DNA from 3 places in the Cupriavidus sp. PB-02 genome. Region 1 is predicted to be linked to each of the others. Evidence: predicted binding sites of a transcription regulator. Region 1 holds the regulator's gene; each other region holds the start of a gene.
The links. Region 1 encodes FNR, which switches genes on or off when oxygen is low (the NO sensors DNR and NnrR bind a similar motif). Its sites were predicted from a motif close to TTGATNNNNATCAA; they were not measured.

Region 1 (5,906 bases):
GACAGGCCGGACAGCACCAGCAGGTTGGGCAGCGTGCCCAGCCCGAACACGCCCATCACCAGCGCCCCCGAGCCGGCGTTGCCCGCCAGCAGTGCCAGCGTCAGCGCGCCATAGACCATGCCGCACGGCACCAGGCCCCAGGCCAGCCCCACCCCATAGCGCCGCGCCAGCCCGCCACGGGCCCGCACGAATGCCGGCATGCCGCCGGCCAGGCGGCCCAGCTGGCCAGCCACCGTAGCGGTGGCGCATGCCGCCAAGCGCTCGAGCCAGGCCAGGGTGAACGCATTGCCCTGAAGCAGCCGCCAGCCCGACCACAGCAGCATGGCGCTGCCCGCACCGAACAGCCAGCGCTGCACCGGCAGGTAGTCCTGCTTCCATGCGGTGGCACCGACCGCGCCCAACAACGCACCCAGCAGCATATAGGTCGAGATCCTGCCGATGTGCATTGCCAGCAACTCACCGAACCACGCGGTCCGGTTTTTCACGAAGTTCACCGTCGCGATGGCGTCGCGCCGCTGTTCCACCGCGAGGGCAAGGCCGCCACACATGGCGGCACAATGCACCCCGCCAAGCAGGGCCAGCAGAAAAACGCTAATAAGCACACCAAATGTCAATTCTGACTCCCTGCCGCATCACATCGCACGGTAAAATGTTGGGGTCGTGCCCTCGCAGCCATTCTTGCAGGTTCCAATTGCTCACCTCCATTCCCATTACCGAGATGTCGCCCCGTTGCTCCACATGCGCGATGGGGCAACTGTGCCTTCCGGTAGGCATGTCCCAGCAAGATCTTGCCAAGATGGACACGCTGGTGCAGGAACGCATTCGCGTTCATAAAGGCGAGACCCTGTACCGCATGGGCGATCCGCTCACCGCTGTCTATGCCATCCGCTTCGGTACGCTGAAGACGCACGTCACCACCGAAGACGGCCGTTCGCAGATTACCGGCTTCCACCTCCCCGGCGAAATCGTCGGCCTCGACGGGCTGGGTGAAATGCAGCACGCATCGGATGCCACGGCGCTGGAAGATACCGAAGTCTGCGTGGTGCGCATGAACGAACTGCAGACCTTGTCCGCCGGGCTGCCGTCGCTGCAGCACCAGTTCCTGCGCCTGATGGGCAAGGAGATCACGCACGACCAGCTGATGCTCGTGACGCTGGGCTCAATGCGCGCCGAGGAACGGCTGGCCGCCTTCCTGATCAACCTGTCCGAGCGCCTGTCGGCGCGCGGTTATTCGGCCTCCGAATTCGTCATGCGCATGAGCCGCGAAGAGATCGGCAGCTACCTGGGCCTGAAGCTCGAAACCGTCAGCCGCCTGTTCTCCCGCTTTGCCGAAGCGGGCCTGATCCAGATTCGCCAGCGCCACGTCAAGCTGGTGGACATCGCCGGCATCAAGCAACTCTACAGCCGCTCCTGCTGAGCGCGCATCGCACTGCCATCGCCGCACCGGCGATGGCAATTTCAAACGTCATTCAAGTTCGTCGGTATCGCTGAGCCGGGTCGGCATGGTGTAGAGCGTGAGCCCGCTGGACAGCGCGCAGAACGCCCACGCCAACAGGAAGCCGATCGTATAGACCGACTCGCGTGACGCGTCGACCGGGTGGCCGAAGAACTTCAGGTCGCCCGGATCCACGACCGAAAAGACCGTCGCGGTTGCAAAGCCCGCCATCAGGAACCCGGGCCACAGTACCCACATCAGCCAGCGCAGCCTCATGGTTGCCTCGCTGCGGCAGCCTTGCGCGGCGCGGCTCCGACCTTCTCGACCACCAGTCCATGCCGCGTTGCCCCCTGCACCGGCAGGTCAGGATGCGAGGACGCGAGCCAGATGGTCACGCCACACGCCACCATCGCCACCAGCGGGCCGCTCATCAACAGCCACGGCCACGGTTCCTTCCACCACGGATTGCCTTGCCGATTCATCTTGCCCCCCTTATCTGCAGCGGTGCGGCGCGGATCCATAACCGCGCCACACCATCCTAGCTTTACAAATCGCGCGGCACGATAAAACTGGTGGATTGCCGGATTTCGGCACTCCCCCGCTCCGTGCCTTCGCTCGTGACCGTCACGCTGATCTTGTGCGTACCCTGCGCCGCGTTCTCAATCGGAACGCGGATGCGGATCGGCAACAGCCGGTTGGAGGTCGGCGCCAGCGCTTCGGCCTGCTTGTCGTATTCAACCGTCAGGTTCTTCAGCTCGTCGCTGTCGGCGCGCACGCTGATGCGCATCGGTCCTTCGGTCGTGTTGATCAGCTGCAGCCGATAGACGTTCTCGATCCAGCGCCCTTCCACTTCGCGGCCCAGCGCGCCGCGGTCGCGGATGATGTCCACCTTCAGCGGCGTGCGCAGCGCAATCGAGGCCACGAAGCCCGCCATCAACGCAATCCAGATCACCGAATAGATGATCACGCGCGGACGCAGCAGCCGCTTGCGCGACGCCGCCGCGGACAGGCCCTTGCGCATCGCGTCTTCCGAGGTGTACCGGATCAGGCCGCGCGGATAGTCCATCTTGTCCATGACCTGGTTGCAGGCGTCGATGCAGGCGCCGCAGCCGATGCACTCGTACTGCAGGCCGTCGCGGATATCGATCCCGGTCGGGCACACCTGCACGCAGATGCTGCAGTTGACGCAATCGCCCAGGCCCGCCTTGTAGTGGTCGGTCTTGCGCGAACGACTGCCGCGCGGCTCGCCGCGGCCAACGTCGTAGGTGACGACATAGGTGTCGCGGTCCACCATCACGCTCTGGAAGCGCGCATACGGGCACATGTACTTGCACACCTGCTCGCGCATGAAGCCGGCGTTGCCCCAGGTGGCGAACGCGTAGAACAGCATCCAGAACGCCTGCCATGGCCCGAGCGAGAGCGCCAGTACCTCTCCGCCCAACTCGCGGATCGGCGCGAAATAGCCGATGAAGGTAAATCCGGTCCACAGCGCGATCAGTACCCACAGGAAGTGCTTGGTCGCTTTCAGGCGCAGCTTGCGCAGGCTCCAGGGATCACCGTCCAGGCGAATGCGTGCGATGCGATCGCCCTCGATCCGCCGCTCGATCCACATGAAGATCTCGGTGTAGACCGTCTGCGGACAGGCGTAACCGCAGAAGAGGCGCCCCGCGATCGCCGTGAACAGGAACAGCGCCAGCGCCGAAATGACCAGCAGCACCGCCAGGTAGATGACGTCCTGCGGCCACAGCACCAGCCCGAAGATGTAGAACTTGCGCGCCCCAAGGTCGAACAGCACGGCCTGGCGGCCATTCCATTGCAGCCAGGGCGTGCCGTAGTAGACCAGCTGGGTCAGGATCACCAGCCAGACCCGCCAGCTGGAAAAGGCGCCCGTCACCGAGCGCGGATAGATCTTGCGGCGGACCTCATACAGTGTTTCGTCAGAGGATTCGCCAGGCACAGCAGCCGACCGCTGTGGGTCGGCCGCCCGGGCCATCTCTTGCCTCCCGGGTGCGTTCATGGGCGTGGTCTCCCGCGGGCGGCCAGCGCCCGCTCACATGAGTCGCCTGTCATTGCCCGGCACCTCCGCCGGTATTGGACAGCCCCCAGACATAGGCGGTCAGCATCCGGATGCGCTCGGGCGTCAGGATTTCCTCATGCGCGGGCATGTGGTTGTTATGCCCCTTCAGGATGGCGTCGACGATGCTGGCTTCCGAGCTGCCATAGAGCCAGACCTTGTCGGACAGGTTCGGCGCACCCAGTGCCTGGTTGCCCTTGCCGCCGGCACCGTGGCAAGCCGCGCAGGTCGACTTGAAGGTGCCCTCGCCACGCGAGGCACGAATCGGATCCGACGACAGGCCCGACAGAGAACGCACGTACTGCGCTACGTCCCCTGCCAGCTTGGCGTCGATGGTCGCGGCAAACGGAGGCATGACGCCATTGCGGCCCTTCGTGATGGTCTGCTGGATCGTTTCCGGCTCGCCGCCGTAGAGCCAGTCGCCGTCGGTCAGGTTCGGGAAGCCGCGGCTGCCGCGTGCATCGGAACCATGGCATTGCGCGCAGTAGTTCAGGAACAGGCGCTGGCCGATCTCGCGCGCCTGCGGGTCGCCCGCCACCTGCTTGACGTCCATCTTCAGGTACTTGGCATAGATCTCCTTCTGCATCTGCTCCTGCGCCGCGCGGTGGGCGGCCAGTTCGCCTTGCGTCGAGGACTTCAGCACGCCGGCGTACGAACCCAGGCCGGGGTAGAGCACCAGGTAGGCCAGCCCGAAAATGCAGGTCAGCAGGAACATCCACATCCACCAGCGCGGCAGCGGGTTGTTCAGCTCGCGCAGGTCGCCGTCCCAGACGTGGCCGGTGTCCTCGGTGGCGCCGGCGGTCTTGGTGATCTTGCGTTGCGAGAACAGCAGCCAGACGCACCAGACGATGCCGACGAGCGCGATCGCGGCAATGTAGTAACTCCAGAAATCGGAAAAGAAATCGCTCATGGCTAGGTGTTCCGGCTCGATGTTGTCGTGGTTTCGTCAGGCAGTGCGAACGGCAGCATGGCGGATTCCCGATTGGCGGACTGCCGGCCGGCGGACCACGCCCACCAGCAGATCCCCAGGAAGACGACCATCGACACGACGGTCGCAATGGCAGTGATCATGGCCATGGCTTACTCCTTGGCCGGTGCCGGGGCAGCGGCGGTTTCAACGCGCACGTTGCGGCGGTTGGTGCCCAGCCCTTGCAGGTAGGCCACCAGCGCGTCTTCCTCGGTCTTGCCCTTGAGCTCGTCCGGTGCCTTTGCAATCCCGGCTTCGCTGTAGGGGACGCCCAGCTTGACCAGTGCGCGCATGCGCGCCTGGATATCGTTGGTGGGCAACTCGGCCTTTTCGAGCCACGGGTAAGACGGCATCACCGATTCCGGCACCACATCGCGCGGATTGCGCAGGTGGATGCGTTGCCAGTCATCCGAATAGCGGCCGCCGACGCGCGCCAGGTCAGGCCCGGTACGCTTGGAGCCCCACAGGAACGGATGGTCGAAGACCGACTCGCCAGCGGTGGAGAAGTGGCCGTAGCGCTCGGTCTCGGCCTGCAGCGTGCGCACCTGCTGCGAGTGGCAGCCGACGCAGCCTTCGCGGATATAGATATCCCGGCCCATCAGCCGCAGCGGCGAATACGGGGTGATACCCGGATCCGGCTCGGTGGTGGAGTGCTGGAAGAACAGCGGCACGATCTGGACCAGACCCGCGATGCTGACCACGAGGATCGTGCAGATGATCAGCCAGCCGATGTTCTTCTCCAGCGTTTCGTGGGAGAAGAATCTTTGTTTGTCGGACATCTTTCTATCCTGGATTGATCAGTGGGCAGAGGCAGGAATGCTGGCCGGGATCGGTGCATCCACGGCACGCTTGCCGACGATGGTCTTGACCGTGTTGTACGCCATCAGCAGCATGCCGGACAGGAAGCAGACGCCACCGAGCAGGCGGATCAGGTAGAACGGGTACTTGGCTTTGACCGCTTCCACGAAGGCGTAGGTCAGCGTGCCGTCAGGCTGGGTGGCACGCCACATCAGGCCCTCCATCACGCCGGCGATCCACATCGAGGCGATGTAGAGCACCACGCCGATGGTCGCGATCCAGAAGTGCCACTCGATCAGGCGCACGCTGTACATCTGCTTCTCGCCAAAGAGCCGCGGAATCAGGTAATACAGCGAACCGATGGAGATCATCGCCACCCAGCCCAGCGCGCCCGAGTGCACGTGGCCGATGGTCCAGTCCGTGTAGTGCGACAGCGCGTTGACGGTCTTGATCGACATCATCGAGCCTTCGAACGTGGCCATGCCGTAGAACGACAGCGCCACCACCAGGAACTTCAGGATCGGGTCGGTGCGCAGTTTGTGCCAGGCGCCCGACAGGGTCATGATGCCGTTGATCATGCCGCCCCACGAGGGCGCCAGCAGGATCAGCGAAAACACCATGCCGAGCGACTG
Region 2 (5,906 bases), 930 kb from region 1:
CGCCATCCGCAGCGCTTCTGTTCGGTGTCCGCGTTTGCGCCGATCGCCGCGCCCTCGCGCTGCCCGTGGGGCCAGAAGGCTTTCACCGGCTACCTCGGCGATACCAAAAGCGTTTGGGCGGATCATGATGCCACCTCGCTGATGCTGAAGCAGATTCACCCTCCCTTCGTGGACGGAATCCTGATTGATCAAGGACTATCGGATCAATTTCTCCACGAACAACTTCTCCCCGACGCGTTTGCAGAGGCTTGTGCCGCTATTGGTCAGTTACTCATTCTCCGGCGACATGAAGGCTACGACCATGGCTATTACTTCATCGCTTCATTCATCGAGGATCACGTACGTTTCCATGGAAGCATCCTGAATGGATGCCGCCGCCCGTTGTTGACCAGCGCTGCTAGTTGGAATGCTCAACTTCGGGACACGTTGATGCCGGCTTAGCGACACCCGACCAATGCGCGGCAACTGATGCTTGATAGCGCATTGTGTCCACTCTTTTTCTACCCACAAAGGAGTTTGAACATGGCAATCTTTTCCCATATTGTTGTAGGCACCAACGACCTGGAGCGTGCTCGCGCATTCTATGATGGCGTTCTCGGTGCACTTGGCATCAGCCGCGTCATGAATCTGGACACGGCCTCGCTATGGGGTGTAGACAGCCCGGAATTCATGGTCACCAAGCCGGGGAACGGCCTGCCATCCACGTATGCCAACGGTGGGACCATTAGCTTTTCCGCCCCCAATCGCTCAGCGGTCCATGCCTTCCATGAAGCCGCAATCAGCCTGGGCGCCCGGGATGAAGGTGCGCCAGGTCCCCGGAACTTCACCCCCACCTCATACGCGGCATATGTGCGGGACCCCGATGGCAACAAGATTTGTACCTATTGTTTCGATCCAGCGTAACCTATAAGTGTGTCATCGCTCTGAGCGGTACGTTCAGAGCGATGAGTGGGCTTTGCCGTCTGTCTTTGGTCGCCACGGAGCGGCGATGTAAATTGGGTCTTCCGCACTTTGTGTGACAAGCCTCGCTGGCGTGGAGGATCTTGTAGCGGGGAGCGGCCGTCGTCTCCCAGCCATCCTGACTGGCGCCCGTTTGCCGGGCCGCTATCGCCCGGTAGCGTGCGCCAGGCCATGGTGATCCTGAACGCGCTGTTCGAACCCCACCGCTCATGAATCACCGGTAGCACCCTGGGTACATGCGGGCAACGGAGGCACGCTGCGTTGCGGATCCTGAACGCCCTGTTCGCCTGGGTGACCGAGGCGGGCTACCTGGCCGGCAACCCGCTCGCCCTCGCCCGCCGCCGGCGCGCCCCGACCCAGGCGCGCATCACCCGCTATCCGAGCCACGACCTGCCTGAGACGGACAAAGACACCGTCACGGCGATGCGGACTGAGATAGGCCGGGAAAGGCTGCACGCGGCCCGCTGCACATGATCCTGAAAGGTGGCGCCGCTTTGATCTGCGTCAGACGCAAATCGTGCAGGGCAACTACTGTGTCAATGAGAGCCCCGCGAGTCCCAATTCGCATCGGACTCAACGATCTGCTTGCCCAGCTTCCCAGGAGGGCGCCATGGCCACCCCGCTCGTCACCTCGCTGCCGACTTCACCTTCCGACGCGCTTTCCTCCCCCAGCCCGTCACCGCTTGCCGCCTGGCATACCGACCATGTCCATTTCGCCTCACTGCTCGACCTGCTAGAACAGCAGGTCAGCACTTTCCATCAGGGCGAGCAGCCAGACTACGGCCTGATGGCCACGATCATCCATTACATGCGCAACTATGGCGATTGCGTGCACCATCCCCGCGAGGATGTTGCCTACGCGCTGCTCGTGGAACGGGATCCCGGCACACGGATCATCATCAGCCGGTTACTGCAGGAACATCGCGTGATCGCCACGGTCGGCGCGGAATTGCTCAATCGCCTGCGCGAAGCCCAGAGCGAAGTGGTCACTTCGCGAACGGCACTGGAAGCGGCCGCGGCCATGTACCTGGTGTACTACCGTAACCATCTGTCCACCGAGGAGAAACAGGTCATGTCGCGTGCCGCCCGGTTCCTGACCGAAGCGGACTGGGCGGAGGTCGCCGCGATCGATTGGGCCAGTGCCGATCCCCTATTTGGCGCCAATGTGGAGAAGCGCTTTGCAACCTTGCGCAAGCAGATCGACAGCGAAGCGAACGCGTCCATGCACTGAACGTCGGTCGTTTCGCGGCACTGCCGGGCCTCGGCCCAGAACTTTTGCCGTGGACCGGTGCCCGCCATGAGCGCGCCCGGTTTCAGCGCGGCCATCATTCCATTTTGAGCCCTACCGTCCTGATCATGGCCTGATAGATCGACCCCGTGCGCGCGATGAAGCGCTGCAGGGCTTCGCCGGTCAATGGCGTGTCTTGGCTGCCAAGCTGCTCCCGCACATTCCTGACGGCCTCCGATTCCGTGACCGACTGCCGCACCAGCGTGGCGAGGCTGTTGACGATGTCGGCAGGCAGCCCCGCGGGGCCCAGCAGCATATTGACGGCCAGGTTGCCGCAGATCGGGTCGGATATGCGTTCGTCCGCCCACGTCGGTAGCCGTGAAGTGTAGATTGCTTCGATTTACGTCAGCGTCCGTTGCGTCGGGAAATAACTCCGGAAAGGATTCGACCTCCTCCGGCATTACATGGGAATCTTGGCCGTACGGGCCACGCCGCCCCAATGCGCCATGTCCTTCCGGATAAGCTGCGTCAGTTCTTCCGGTGTACTGGCCCTGGCTTCCGCGTGATGGTCCGCAAGGTACTTGCGGAACTCCGGACGCTCTACCGCCTTGACCAGGGCGCCGCGAAGCCGCCTCGCATCGACGTCGCTGGTGCCTCTGGGCGCGAACGCCGCAAACCACAAGACGCTTTCAAATCTCGGCAAATCTTCGGCAATCGCCGGGACCTCGGGTAGCGAGGCCATGCGCTGGCGTGCCGCTACGCCGAGGAATCGCATCTTTCCCGATTGCACCAGTGCTACAGATTCAATCGCGCTCACGAAGCTGCACTGGATGTCTCCCTGAAGCAAGCCTCTGGCGACCAGCGATCCGCCCTGATAAGGAATGTGCGTCATGTCAAGCTTGCCGAGGCGGGAAAACTCGACTCCCGTCAGGTGCGCAAGCGAGCCAATCCCTGATGAACCGTAGTTGACGCTAGCATCCGGCTGACGCGCTTGCTCCATAAAAGCCTTTAGCGTTTTGGGACCCTTCTCTGCCGATACCATCAATACCAATGGCATGAAGGCGATTGTCGTTAGCGGTTGAAGGTCCCGCAGCGCATCGTAAGGCGTTCTTCTCAGGGATGGAACGATCGCGTTCGGTCCCTGGTTGCCGAACAGGATGGTGTTTCCATCAGCCGAAGCCTTCGCAACGTAGTCCGTACCGATCGCCCCGGCCGCGCCAGGCTTGTTTTCCACGATGACCGGCTGGTTCAATAGTTCGCCAAGCGGCTTCTGCAGAAGCCGGGCGACGTAGTCAGTCGTGCCTCCGGCCGCGTATGGCACGACAAGCCTTAGCGGAGGGCGCCCCTCCTCCTTCGCATTCGCTCCAGCAATGGGCAAGGCAATCAGCGAGGCCAGCAGCATCGGGCCAGAGATTGATAGTCGCATCGGATATTCCTTTACGAAGGATCACTCGCGGTGATCTCCAGCATAGCTGGTGGTATTGGCGCCAATCGCGAACGCAATCCAGCGTTTCGGGTCAGTTGCGTTTTATTGATTCTTGGCGATAGGGCTAACCTTTGTCGCGTCGTCTTTTCTAGCCCAGCCTGTAAGCTGCGCTAACCGTCAAACCTCTGACGGGGGCGTCCACCGTTTAGGCGATCATTTTTGTTCGCTGTGCAAGGGCGACACGGAAGCGCGCTTGCCATGAATAAGCCAATCTGACATTGCGGCCTTACTGTCGCCCACACCAACAATCCGTCTTTCATAAACACAGGAAAGACACCGCTTCGACATCGCATCAGCAGGCAGCGCAAGCGCGCCTTCATCCGGAGCCACGCTGCGCATGGCCGAATCGCAGCCTCCCACTCTGTCTTGATCAATCTCAGGCATGGCACTTGCTGTTGAAGCCACTGCGCCGGCTGAAGGAACTTTCGCAGGCTGACGCCTGGCACATCGGTGTACGTGTCTCGCAGACACCTGATGCCGCGGCGTGATGATGACATCGACGGGCCTCCGAGTCGCCATGCAGAACGCATATGCCGAATCAAAACGGAATGAAATATTCCTCGTCGAGACGATAAGCCACATAAACACAGGAGAAAGAATGATGTCCCGACTGAAGCTGTCGGCCGTATCCACCGCAGTGATCTGCTCTTCCGCTGCCTACGGTCAATCCAACATTACGCTATATGGTGTGGTAGATGCTGGCATTGAGTACGCCAACCATCAGCCCAATGGCGGACATGACGTCGTTCGCATGACGCCAGGTAACCTCTCGGGCTCACGTTGGGGGCTGCGCGGCATTGAGGACCTGGGCAGCAACCTGAAGGCTCTGTTTGTCCTCGAAAGTGGCTTCGAATCCGATACTGCGCGCTCCGCGCAAGGGGGACGACTTTTCGGGCGGAGCGCATATGTGGGCCTGCGGGGACGGTGGGGAACATTTCTGCTGGGCAGGCAAAACAACCCACTCTTCGATATCGCAGGGGAGATCGACCCAATCGGTCTCGCTCCGAGATACTCCTTGCTTGTGCAGGACATCGCGCTGGCATCGCGCGCCGATAACACTGCCAAATATGTTGGTCAGTTCGGCGGTCTCAAGGCATCGGCGATGTACAGCTTTGGTTCGGACAGCACCAGGGTCAATGGGAGCGAAATCCCGGGGGAAGCAAAGATCGGACGCGAGTTCGGCGGCAATCTGACCTACTCTTCCGGAGGCTTTAGCCTCGCTACGGCGTATGACGAAATCAACACCGGCACCACGACCTCCACGCCGGACGCAACCACGCGGCGGGCGGTCGTTGCCGGAACCTACTCCGTCGGAAGCGTCACGATCTATACGGGCTACCGTTGGGCGAAGGCGTACGACGGCGCACTGTTTCCAGGAGCACCCGTTGGTCAGGCAACCCAACGCTCCAATCTCTGGTGGGCCGGGGCGCGTTGGCAGGCGGTAGCGTCGCTGACGCTCAATGCCGGGGCTTACTACCAGGACTTCGCAGGTACCAACGCCGATCCCTGGCTTTTCGTGGCATCGGCTGACTACGCTTTCTCAAAGCGCACCGACGCCTACCTCACGATTGGCTATACGAAGAACCGCAACGGGTCGTCTCTCGGCCTCGGCGCGGGCAGCGTTGGCTTCGGCACGGTCATGGGCGGGGCCAACCAGTTCGGCACCGTCATCGGTTTGCGCCACAAGTTCTGACCGGGCTGGCGGCGCAATGCCGTCAGCTCTCGCTTGACCGCCGTCCGCAGCCCCGCCTCTGCGCTCCGGGCGGTTAGCGCGTCTTACCAATCCCCCCAAGATTTCCAACTCGACACCAAACTGGGCAGCCACGAAACTGCCCTTACCCCTTTCTTTCCAGGTCCCAGACATGAACCACGATAAATCCATGCCACCGCCGCTGCAAGGCATCAAGGTCATCGAGCTGACGCATCTCATCGCTGGCCCGTATTGCGGCCAACTCCTCGCCGAAGAAGGTGCACAGGTGATCAAGGTGGAGCCCCCCGGCGGCGAACTGTCCCGATCGCGCGCTCCTCTGCGCGAGGACGCGCACGGTCACACCGTCTCGGCCCATTACGGCGCACTCAACCGGGGCAAGCAAAGCATTGCGCTCGATCTGAAGAACGCTGAAGGATTGAAGGTCGTGCACTGCCTGCTGGAATCCGCAAACGTGCTCATCACCAATATGCGCGCCGCAGCGCTGGAGCGACTTGGCATTCATCCGGAGACTCTGCATAAGC
Region 3 (5,906 bases), on a different replicon from region 1:
GTGAAGGGGAATTCCTGACCTGGGCGCTGCGCAAGCTGGAGGCGTGGCTGTACCGGCGCGCCGATCGCATCGTCGTGCTGCTGCCGCACGCGTGGGAGTACATCACGCCGCTCGGCATCCCGAAGGAGCGCATCACCTGGATACCCAATGGCGTGGACCTGTCGCTGTTCCCGCCGCCACCGGCGCGCACCGGGGAGCCGTCCGGGCGTTTCACGCTGATGTATTTCGGCGCCCACGGGCAGGCCAACGGCCTGGACAACGTGCTGCAGGCGATGAAGCTGGTGCAACAGCGGCCGGAGGGGCGGCACATCACCCTGCGCATGGTGGGGGATGGCCAGCTGAAGTCTGCGCTGATGGCGCAGGCGCGGGAGCTCGGCCTGAGCAATGTCAGCTTTGAGCCGCCGGTGCCGAAATGCCGCATCCCGGCCGTGGCGATGGAGGCGGATGCCTTTGTCATCGCCGTGCGCGACCTGCCTCAGCTGTACCGGTACGGCATCAGCATGAACAAGCTGTTCGACTACCTGGCTGCGGAACGCCCAATCGTCATCGCCTCCAATGCCGCCAACAATCCGGTGGCCGACTCGGCGGCGGGACTGACGGTGGGCGCGGAGCAGCCCGAGGCACTGGCCGACGCCATCATCAGCATCGCCGCAGCGCCGCTCGAGGCCCGCGAGCGCATGGGGCGCGCTGGGCGGGAGTACGTCGAACGCAACCACAGCTTCCAGTACCTGGCGCAGCGCCTGGCTGCCGTGCTGGACGAAGCATGTGGAGCCAGGTCAACCTAGTGTCTCGCGCCGCCCCGGCGGACGAGAGGGCCGCGCATGGATTAAAGTAGCGCAACCGAACCTGGATCTCCGGCATCCGCCGGAGATTTTTTTATCCCAGTTCCCCAGGAGCCAGCCATGAATGGTCCACAGAAATCACCGCCCACCATTGCCGAGGGTTGGCAGACGCCGCCGGACCGCACTAGCGTGACCGACGACGCGCGCGTCGATGACATCATTCCACTGCCCCCGCCTGAACACCTGATCCGTTTCTTCCCCATCCGGAACACGCCTGTCGAATCCCTGGTCACCCAGACGCGCCAGCGCATCGCGCGCATGCAGCACGGCAAGGACGACCGGCTGCTTGTGATCATGGGACCTTGCTCGATCCACGACCCGCAAGCTGCACTCGAGTACGCGCGGCGCTTGATGGCGCAGCGGCAGCGCTACGCCGAGTCGCTGGAGATCGTGATGCGTGTGTACTTCGAGAAGCCCCGTACCACCGTGGGCTGGAAAGGGCTGATCAACGACCCCTATCTGGATGAGAGCTTCCGCATCGACGAGGGCCTGCGCATTGCGCGCAGCCTGCTCGTCGACATCAACCGCCTCGGCTTGCCGGCGGCCGGCGAGTTCCTGGACGTGATCTCGCCGCAGTACATCGGCGACCTGATCTGCTGGGGCGCGATTGGTGCCCGCACCACCGAGAGCCAGGTGCACCGCGAGCTGGCTTCTGGCATTTCGGCGCCGATCGGCTTCAAGAATGGCACTGACGGGAATATCAAGATCGCCATCGACGCCATTCAGGCCGCCTCGCGTCCGCACCACTTCCTGGGGGTGCACAAGAACGGGCAGGTGGCGACGGTACACACCAAGGGCAACCCGGACTGCCATGTCATTCTCCGCGGGGGCAAGGCCCCGAACTACGATGCGGATTCCGTGGCGGCCGCCTGCCGGGAACTGGAAGCGGCCGGGCTCGGCAACTCGCTGATGGTGGATTTCAGCCACGCCAACAGCAGCAAGCAGCACCAGCGGCAGATCGATGTCGCGCGCGACGTTGCGCAACAGATAGGCAGCGGCAATCGAGCCATCTTCGGGGTCATGGTCGAGAGCAATCTGCTCCCCGGCGCGCAGAAGTTCACCCCGGGCGAGCACAATCCGTCTGCATTGACCTACGGACAGAGCATCACCGATGCCTGCATCGGGTGGGACGATTCGGTGGCAGTGCTGGACATGCTTAGCGAGGCGGTCAATGTACGCCGCGGGCTCTATTCGAAGCCGTAGCAACGACGATGATCGACAGCCGGCCAGTTCACCGCCGGCGCAAGCGCAGGGCGCTTCAGTGCGCGTCGTAGGCGAGCACGGCGGGTGGGGCCGCAGGCAGTAGCTGTTCGAACCAGTCCGCCGTCAGGCTGGCGATGCTCGCCAGCGCCGGGCGGTCTTCGAAGCTGCGGCCGTTGGTCGGGATCAGCCGCAACTGCCGCGGGCCGCGCATCTGCCCGAAAGCCAGGTCGTTGACGCGGATGCTCTCCGGGTCGCCGCTGGCGCACATCAGCAAGACCGGTGTTTCAAGCTCTCGCAGGGCTGCGTCGCCGGACAGGTCCGCGCGCCCCGCGACAAAGGCCATGGCCGCGAGCCGGTCCGGGTTGACCGCGGCTTCGCGGGCCGCTGCCGCGGCGGCGCTGCCGGTACTGAGCAAGCCCGCCGGCAAGCTGGCAAAGGGCGTGCGTGCGCGCAGGAAGTCCAGCGTCTGGCGCAGCCGCGCCGCCAGGTCGTCCAGCTCGGAAGCCGCGGCGTCGTCGACGCGGCTGTCAGGGCGCAGGTCGACCAGCATGGTGGCGAAGCCCCTGGCCCGCAGCTTGCGCGCCAGGTAGTGGCTGCGCGCGGCGCGGCGCTGCGCCCCGCCCGCATAGACCATCAGCACGACGCCCAGCGGATCGGGGCCGGATTCGAGCATGGCCGGCAGCCAGCCGCTGCCATACGGGACCTGCACGGCCGCGCTGAGCGATGGCAAGCCGGCGCCCGCCCGTTGCCCGGCGCCCGGGCCGGCCTGGGCGGGCGTCCTGGCCAGCAGTTGCCTGACCCGGTCGTCGCTCACCAGCTGGAACTCCCGATAGTAGTGCGCGAGGCTGGCGATGCGCTCCGGCGTGTCCAGGCAGACAACTTCGTCGGCCAGCGCGCGGATCCGTTCCAGCCCGGCCCTGGCGGCCACCGGCAGCGCGCAGACGATGCGCGCCGGATAGCGCTTGCGCAGGCGTGCCAGCGCGGCATACATGGTGGCGCCGCTGACCAGCCCGTCGTCGACCACGATCACCACGCGAGCGTGCGGGTCGCAGTGCTGCCGCAGCGGCGTATAGACCGCTCGCTGGCGGCGCAGCTCGTCGAACAGGGCGTCGCGCCGCTCGTCCGCTTCGCCGCAGGAATCGCCTTCGCCGGTGCGCCAGGTTGCGCCGGCATCGTCCAGGGCCACGCCGGGTGCGATCCTGCGCGCCATCGCCAGGTCAAAGTCGGCACCCAGCGTATCGGCGACGATGCGCCCGACCGGCACCCCGCCGCGCGGTATCGCCAGCACCAGGGCGCCGGTGCCCCGGTAGGCGCGCAAGGCCCCGGCCAGCTCCGTGCCGGCATGCTCGCGGGTCTGGAAACGCGTCTGGTAACGGCTCATGGAAATCAGCGAAGAAGGTGGCGGAGGGAGAGGCCGCAGCCAGGCCAGACGGGCCGGGCCAGGAAATACGCAGTGATATACGGTCGGAGCCGGGCAGGCGGTCCCGGCTTGCCGTCAGCCTTCGGTCTCGCTGCGGATCAGCAGCACTGGCTTGCTGGCCCTGGCAAGTACGCCTTCGGACACGCTGCCCATCAGCAGGCGCCTGACGCCGCGCCGGCCGTGGGTGCCCATGACGATCAGGTCGGCATTCCAGGCATCGGCTTCGGTGACGATGGTCGCCGAGATCCGCCCCGGCGCCACCGGCTTCTCGTCCAGTTGCGTGATGCTGCGGATACCGGCCTCGCCCAGGCGGGCCGTGGCGGCCTCCAACGCCTTGCGGCCATGGGCGATGAGGTTTTCGACCAGCTCGCGCGGGTCGAAATAACTGGCCTCGAAGTAGACATCGGAATCGTCCACCACGTACAGCACCTTGACTTCGGCACCCGTGGCCCGGGCGATGATGACGGCCTGGCTCAGGGCCAGGTCGGACGAGCGGCTGCCGTCCACGGCGAGCAGGATGCGCTGGTACATGGTGTGTCTCCTGAGGGGGCAACTGGCGACGAATTTCTGTTGCGATTCGTTGCAGTTAGCGTAGCCGGTGGCAGCGATATGGGCTTGACGCGGATCAACCCGGCGCAGGCAAATCGTGCTGGGTTTCTTCGCGAACCGTTGCCGGGGGTCTGGAAGTGGCGGCGGCGGACCCTGATGCGCGCCTTGGTGCTGCAGCCCGCACTGATCACCCGCCAGGGCAGGGCTGCACGTGCGGGGCAGAACGTCGCCACCTGCGCGCCGGTCGAACTGGCAGGGACGTTGCCGGGTGGCGTTGCCGTTGCGCAGGCGCGCGTCCCCAGGCATCGTTGACGCGGCGCAAATCCATGCCGGCCGGCCGTGTCACGATGGACTCACCTGCAAGTGCCGGGCGGCAATCGCCAGAGCAAGGAGGCATCATGGGCAGCAACAGGTACGACCCGTTCTCCATCGAACCCATCGGCGACATGCTCCAGGGAGTGCTGCGCACGCTGCGCGGCGCGGCCGAAGGCGGTGGGGGCATCAAGGTGGACGTCAGCGAGACCGAGCGGGACTATACGGTGACGGCGGAGATCCCCGGGGCGAGGAAGGAGGATATCGAGGTGTCGGTGGAGCGGGGGACGGTGGTGATTTCCGCCAGGGTCGAGCGCTCCAGCGAAGAGAAGGAGGGCGAGCGCGTGATCCGCCGCGAACGCTACCGCGGCACGATGCGGCGCGCCTTTGCGCTGGATACCGACGTCGACGAGGACAAGGTCGACGCGGTCTATGAAAACGGCGTGCTGCGCCTGGTGCTGCCCAAGAAGCAAGCCACGCCACAGAAGACCATCAACGTCCGCTAGCGGACCGCCACGCACAGGATCACGCCATGCCCATGCACTTCCGGACCATCCTGGTCGACCTGCGGGAAGACCATGCCCGCGCCGCCCGCATCGAGGCCGCCGCGCGACTGGCCGCGCAAAGCGGCGGCAGTGTCGTAGGGCTGACTGCGACCGGCACGCAGCTCGAACCATTCCGTGGCGCCGGCGCGGAAGCCGGCAGCTACGCCGCGCTCGCGGCCGGCCATTTGCAGCGCCTGGCCGCAGAGCATGAGGCCGTCTTGCTGGAGGGAACGCGCCAGGTATCGGCTGCTGTCACGACCCGGCATTTCGTGGTCGAGGCGGAAGCCGGATGGGCGCTTGCCGACGAAGGCCGCTATGCCGACCTGATCCTGCCCGGTCCGCCCGGCGGCGACGCGGGCATTCCGGCGCCGATGGCGGGCACCGCGGAATACGCGCTGCTGCATGCGGGCCGGCCGGTGCTGCTGATTCCCGGTCGTGCCTGCCCGGTGCTGCCGGGCCGCGTTGCCATCGCCTGGAACGGCGGGCGCGAGGCCGCCAGGGCGGTGGCTGATGCGCTGCCCTGGCTGGCCAGTGCCACTGGCGTGTCGATCGTAGTGGTCGAAGGCGGCGCGGATGGGCCGGACCGGGCCAGCGGCGTGCGCCTGGCGGACTGGCTCGCCAGTCATGGCGTCAGCGCCGACCTGCATGTCGAGCCGGGCGGCAACCCTGACGAGGTCTTGCCGCGAATGGCCATGGACCTGCAGGCGGACGTGCTGGTCGCGGGTGGCTATGGCCGGGCACGGCTGCGCGAGCTGGTGCTCGGCGGCACCACCCGGGCGTTGCTGCACCAGGCGGCGCTGCCGGTGTTCCTGTCCCGCTGAAGCCCGGCCCGAGGTCGCACCGACGTCGGGCCGGCCGCATCAGACCACCAGCGGCATCTTCCCGATCAGCTTGTCCAGCGTGATCGGATAATCCCGCACACGCACCCCGGTAGCGTTGTAGACCGCGTTCGCCACGGCCGCCCCAACGCCCGAAATCCCCAACTCCCCCACACCCTTGGCCTTCATCGGCGATGAAGCCGGATCGGTCTCGTCA

Region 2: the regulator FNR is predicted to act here: its motif matches at 1,455-1,468, upstream of AC10V3_RS09045 (hemerythrin domain-containing protein).
Region 3: the regulator FNR is predicted to act here: its motif matches at 4,081-4,094, upstream of AC10V3_RS28720 (universal stress protein).

Annotation. Positions count from the first base shown of each region.
Region 1 covers NZ_CM177694.1:2,815,435-2,821,340, forward strand. The annotation lists gene AC10V3_RS13185 (sulfite exporter TauE/SafE family protein) at 1-614, opposite strand, end outside; gene fnr (fumarate/nitrate reduction transcriptional regulator Fnr) at 692-1,417, shown strand; gene AC10V3_RS13195 (hypothetical protein) at 1,466-1,711, opposite strand; gene AC10V3_RS13200 (FixH family protein) at 1,708-1,917, opposite strand; gene ccoG (cytochrome c oxidase accessory protein CcoG) at 1,980-3,428, opposite strand; gene ccoP (cytochrome-c oxidase, cbb3-type subunit III) at 3,502-4,419, opposite strand; gene AC10V3_RS13215 (cbb3-type cytochrome oxidase subunit 3) at 4,422-4,586, opposite strand; gene ccoO (cytochrome-c oxidase, cbb3-type subunit II) at 4,590-5,255, opposite strand; gene ccoN (cytochrome-c oxidase, cbb3-type subunit I) at 5,274-5,906, opposite strand, start outside.
Region 2 covers NZ_CM177694.1:1,885,061-1,890,966, reverse strand. The annotation lists partial or broken gene fghA (S-formylglutathione hydrolase) at 1-363, shown strand, start outside; gene AC10V3_RS09055 (VOC family protein) at 523-903, shown strand; partial or broken gene AC10V3_RS09050 (hypothetical protein) at 1,048-1,428, shown strand; gene AC10V3_RS09045 (hemerythrin domain-containing protein) at 1,571-2,191, shown strand; gene AC10V3_RS09040 (type 2 periplasmic-binding domain-containing protein) at 2,286-2,504, opposite strand; gene AC10V3_RS09035 (Bug family tripartite tricarboxylate transporter substrate binding protein) at 2,649-3,614, opposite strand; gene AC10V3_RS09030 (hypothetical protein) at 3,828-4,058, opposite strand; gene AC10V3_RS09025 (porin) at 4,273-5,367, shown strand; gene AC10V3_RS09020 (CaiB/BaiF CoA transferase family protein) at 5,537-5,906, shown strand, end outside.
Region 3 covers NZ_CM177695.1:1,738,361-1,744,266, reverse strand. The annotation lists gene AC10V3_RS28735 (glycosyltransferase family 4 protein) at 1-785, shown strand, start outside; gene AC10V3_RS28730 (3-deoxy-7-phosphoheptulonate synthase) at 903-2,045, shown strand; gene AC10V3_RS28725 (phosphoribosyltransferase family protein) at 2,101-3,426, opposite strand; gene AC10V3_RS28720 (universal stress protein) at 3,541-3,996, opposite strand; gene AC10V3_RS28715 (hypothetical protein) at 4,171-4,326, shown strand; gene AC10V3_RS28710 (Hsp20/alpha crystallin family protein) at 4,413-4,832, shown strand; gene AC10V3_RS28705 (universal stress protein) at 4,859-5,692, shown strand; gene paoC (aldehyde oxidoreductase molybdenum-binding subunit PaoC) at 5,732-5,906, opposite strand, start outside.